One region of the Lentzea sokolovensis genome, then DNA from elsewhere that is predicted to be linked to it. Evidence: riboswitches for the same ligand, from Rfam matches in the RefSeq annotation. Region 1 holds a riboswitch; the other holds the start of a gene.
The links. A riboswitch is a leader RNA that binds a small molecule or an ion and turns the genes downstream of it on or off. The one in region 1 is predicted to bind cobalamin.
Positions count from the first base shown of each region.

Region 2: it holds a riboswitch for cobalamin, as region 1 does, so the genes downstream of both, SK854_RS07295 (hypothetical protein) here and SK854_RS01635 (CbtB domain-containing protein) in region 1, are expected to answer to the same signal.

Region 1 covers NZ_JAXAVU010000001.1:342,911-345,105, forward strand. The annotation lists gene SK854_RS01625 (phosphoribosyl-ATP diphosphatase) at 1-75, opposite strand, end outside; gene SK854_RS01630 ((2Fe-2S)-binding protein) at 184-834, shown strand; cobalamin riboswitch at 883-1,059, shown strand; gene SK854_RS01635 (CbtB domain-containing protein) at 1,093-1,281, shown strand; gene SK854_RS01640 (CbtA family protein) at 1,307-2,062, shown strand; gene SK854_RS01645 (HAD family hydrolase) at 2,059-2,195, opposite strand, start outside.
Region 2 covers NZ_JAXAVU010000004.1:386,133-388,327, reverse strand. The annotation lists gene SK854_RS07300 (prenyltransferase/squalene oxidase repeat-containing protein) at 1-422, opposite strand, end outside; cobalamin riboswitch at 456-565, opposite strand; cobalamin riboswitch at 652-791, shown strand; gene SK854_RS07295 (hypothetical protein) at 872-2,195, shown strand, end outside.

The sequences.
Region 1 (2,195 bases):
GACGGTGCCGGAACCTTCCGGCTTGGTGGCGGCTCGTTCGGTCAGTTCAGCGAACAGGGAATCGAAGGTCTTCACGGCACGACATCCTCCCATCCCGGCGACCCCCGTCCACACCGCGGTCGCATCTGTCCCAGGCGTTGGACGTGATCTGTCCTGCATGGACACCCGGTAGCGTGAACTTCTGTGTCTGAGTTCGCCGAGGTCCTCGAAGCACTCCGCCGGGTGCGCGGAATCAACCCGTTCTTCGCGCTCGACGTCGGCCGCCCGGACGAGTCCTGGCTGCCGGGAACGGCACTGCTGGAAGGCCCGGCGCTCAAGACCACGATCGACGCCATCGCGATCCGGTACAAAGCGGAAGAACCACGCGTAGCGGCCAGCCTGTTCTTCCTCAGCTACACGGCCCGGCTGCTCAGCCCGCTCACGGCCGCGGGCATCCCGATCGACGTCCGCCCGGAGAACCTCTGGTGGCAGCACCACCCGACGAACGGCCTGAGCGTCCGGATCGACCAGCCACGACTGGGCCCGAAGGCCGCCGAGGCGCTCGCACCGGTGGTGGAGGCGATCCAGGGCGTGACCCCCGTGGCGCGCGGATTGTTGTGGGGAAACGCCATGTCGAACATCGCGGGCGCGCTCAAAATGGTTGTGCGCGCACGCATGCTCACCGCCGACGAAGCGGAAGAACGCGGCGAACGGCTCATGAGCGCCCCGCCGTTCGAACAGGCGGGGGAATTTCTGACTTTTCCCGGAGAGGTCTCGTTCCGGCGCCGGTCGTGCTGTCTCTACTACCGCGTCGCCGCAGGTGGGAAGTGTGGTGACTGTCCACTCGTGAAGTGAGGAACGCAACAACTCTTATGGCCGGTTGTGCTTAACGGGCCGATCAACTTACGGTGCACGCGCCGCAGTGACGGGAAGCCGGTGAAAATCCGGCGCGGTCCTCGCCACTGTGACCGGGAAGCGATCCCCGCCGAGCACGTCACTGGCCCTCGCGAGAGGGCTGGGAAGACGCGGGGGCAGCGTTGATCCGGGAGTCAGGAGACCGGCTGCGGCGCCGCAAGGAGAGTTGACCTTCCACGAGGTATGGAGGAGCCCGTCATGACGAGCCCCGCAGCAAGCCTGTCCGCCGTCCGCGTGCCCAAATGGGCCTTCGCCGTCTCAGTGCTCGGCCTGATCGTCACCTACCTGGTCCTGCAGGAGAACGGCCTCGCGCTCGGCGCGGGTTCCGAGTTGCTGCACGAGTTCTTCCACGACGGCCGCCACGCGCTGGGCGTCCCCTGCCACTGATCCCCCGATCCCAGGCAGGGAAGACATGACGACGACCTACAAGTCCCTTGCGCTGCGCGGAGTGGCGGCCGGCGGTATCGCCGGTGTCGCCTCCGCGCTCGTGCAGCTCCTGGTGACCGAGATCCCGATTCGCGCCGCGCTCGCGGTCGAAGAGGCCCGGGAACCCGCCGGTGAGGCCGGCCACACGCACGGCGGCGAGGAAGAGCTGGTCAGCCGTGGCGCCCAGATCGCGGGCGGCATGCTCGGCGTGGTGATCGTCGGCATCGCGGTGGGCCTGGTGTTCGCCACGGCCTACGCGCTGTCGAAGCGCTGGTTCACCGGCAGCACGCCGTTCAGCCGCAGCTTCGCGTTCGGTGCCGCGGTGTTCGGTGCCGTGGCGCTGCTGCCGTGGCTCAAGTACCCGGCCAACCCGCCTGCCGTGGGCGACCCGGAGACGGTGAACTACCGGACCGCGCTCTACCTCGGTGTGGTGGTGGCCGGTCTGGTGATCGTGTGGGCGGCGAGCTGGCTCGCCGAGCAGCTGCGCGCGCAGTCGCAGCCGATGCGGACCACGGCCGTGCTGCTCGCGGTGGCCGCGGCCGTCGCGGTGGTGCTGCTGGCGTTCCCCGCGCCGCCGGACACGATCCCCGCGGACATGCCGGTGAACGTGCTGTGGCAGTTCCGCCTCAGTTCGCTCGCCCAGCTCGCCACGCTCTACGTCGGCATCGGCGTGGTGTTCGGCCTGCTGATCGACCCGGCCGCGCGCAAGGCGAAAGCACGCGTGACCGAGGCCTCCGTCTAGAGCGCCTTCAGCACGTCCAGATCGACGCCGGCGAGGGAGTCGCGGAACACCCGCCGCTCCCCCGTCGGCACTTCCACGTCACACGGCACGACCAGCACGGTGCACCCGGCCGCCACCGCCGCGGCCACCCCGG
Region 2 (2,195 bases), on a different contig from region 1:
CTGCCCGACGGCGCGAGCAGACCGCGCAGACCGGCTTCCAGGTCGGCACCGCCGAACGCGTTGCCGTTCTTGTGTCGCACCTTCGCCGCCAGCAACAGCTTGGCGTGCGCGCCCGCGTAGGCCTCGGTGCCGGAACCGACGTACCCGGTGGTGATCTCCGGCCTGGCCAGCCACGTGATGGCCTTCTCGGCGTTGGTGTCCGAGGAACGAGCGGCCGCGAACGCGAAGATCGCGTCGATGGTCAGGCCCTGGTCGGGGAACTTCTGGCCGCCGAAGTCGGCCTCGAACCGTTCGCCGTCGACCAGTTGCCGGGCGAGCCAGCCCGCGGCGGCGTCGGCTTTGTCGTGCGATGCCGCCACCGCGGGGGTGACAGCGGTGCCAATGCCCAGCATCAGGACAGCAGCGAGCACCAGACGTCTCATGAGAACCCTTTCCCGCACTTCCACGACAGGAGTTGGTGAACACCGCGCGATGCGGGTGACCGGGCTCGCCCGAAGGGGCACACCGTTGCGGGACAGCGCCGGATTCTCACCGGACTTCCCCCGCGTCGCGCTGAACGCCCAACAGGTTCTCATGCCGCGCAAGGCCCCGTGCCGGGTTGGGATGTGACGCTCGCCTCCGACCCCGAAGGCGGTGCCGAACGGCGGTTTCCAGGTGTTAACCTCGCCCGGCTCGACAACTTCATACCTCGCCCGTGACGGGGAAGCCGGTCGGAATCCGGCACTGTCGCGCAACCGTGGGCCACTGCTGCAGTGGCGAGTCGGGTCACCATCCGGGCGGGGTGAACAGACCGACCGCTGTCGCGAAACGCAGGGGTGGCTGCCGGCGCCCTGTGCCGTCTCCTCTCCTCGAGCAGCACGAGGGGGAGAGGATGACCCGGCGAAGGACCCTGGCCGCACTGGCGTTCGTCGTCAGCGCGGGCCTGATCGCCACGACGATCGCCGGAACCGCGGCCGCCGCGGGTGATCGCGAAGCCGCCCACTCCAGCTCCGTGTGGCTCTCCCACCAGCTGCGACCCGACGGCACCCTGGAGAACCCGCTCGGTGGTGAGCTGCCCGACCACGGTCTGATGCTCGACCTGGTCTTCGCGATGCACGCGTCCGGCGACGGCGCGCTCGCCGAGCCGATCGTCAAGTTCCTGGACGACCAGGGACACGCCACCGACTACTTCACCTGGGACGGCCTCGCTCCCGGTCAGGGCTTCGACCAGATCATCGTCGGCGGCGCGGTGGCCAAGACCCTGCTCGCCGCGCAGATCTCCGGCCGCGACCCGCGCGACTTCGACGGCCACGACATGGTCGCCGAGACGAAGGCGGCGATCCGCCGTTCGGGCGTCGACGCCGGCCGGGTCAGCGACTACTCGAAGAACCCCGAGTGGTCGGACATGGTCAACAACAACGCCAACGTGTTCGGCCAGTCCCTCGCGGTGATCGGCCTGGCGGTGGCGGGGGAGAACGACCAGCTCGCCATCGACAAGATGGTGACGCAGCAGTGTTCCGAGGGCTATTTCCGGATCTTCTTCGGGTACGTGCAGGGACCTGAGGGCCTCAGGGTGTCGTCGTGTGACGAGGGCAAGGCCGACGGCTCGTCGTCCCCGGACGGCGACGCGACCGGCCTCGCGCTGTCGGCGATGCTCGCCGCGAAGCGCGCCGGGGCGGCCGGGCTCGACGAGCCGATCGCCAGGACCGTGACGTGGCTGAAGAACAACCAGGCCGACGGTGGTGGCTGGGGCGGCGGTGTCGGTACGGAGGCGCCGAACACCAACAGCACCGGCCTGATCGTGCAAGCTCTCGCTGACGCCGGTGGCGCGGGCCCTGAGGTGGGCAGGGGCGTGGAGTTCCTGAGGTCCGCGCAGGCCGGCGAGTCCGACTCGGGTACCGCGCTGGCCGGGCAGATCGGTGCGATCGCGTACAACCCCGCCTCGTACCAGGCAGCGCGCACCGGCGGGATTTCCGGCGTCGACACGTGGATCAGGGCGAGCGCGCAGGCCTCGCTCGGGTTGTCGCAGATCGGTTTTCACGCGCTCGCGACGGGTGGCGGGCCCGAGCCGACCACGACCACCTCTACAACCACCGGCGCCACCACGACGACTCGGACCACCACGCCGCCACCTGCCGCGGTGCACACCACGACCGCGACGGTCACCGTTCAGACGCCCGCGCCGACGACCAAACCGAAGGCCGTGGTCCGCCAGC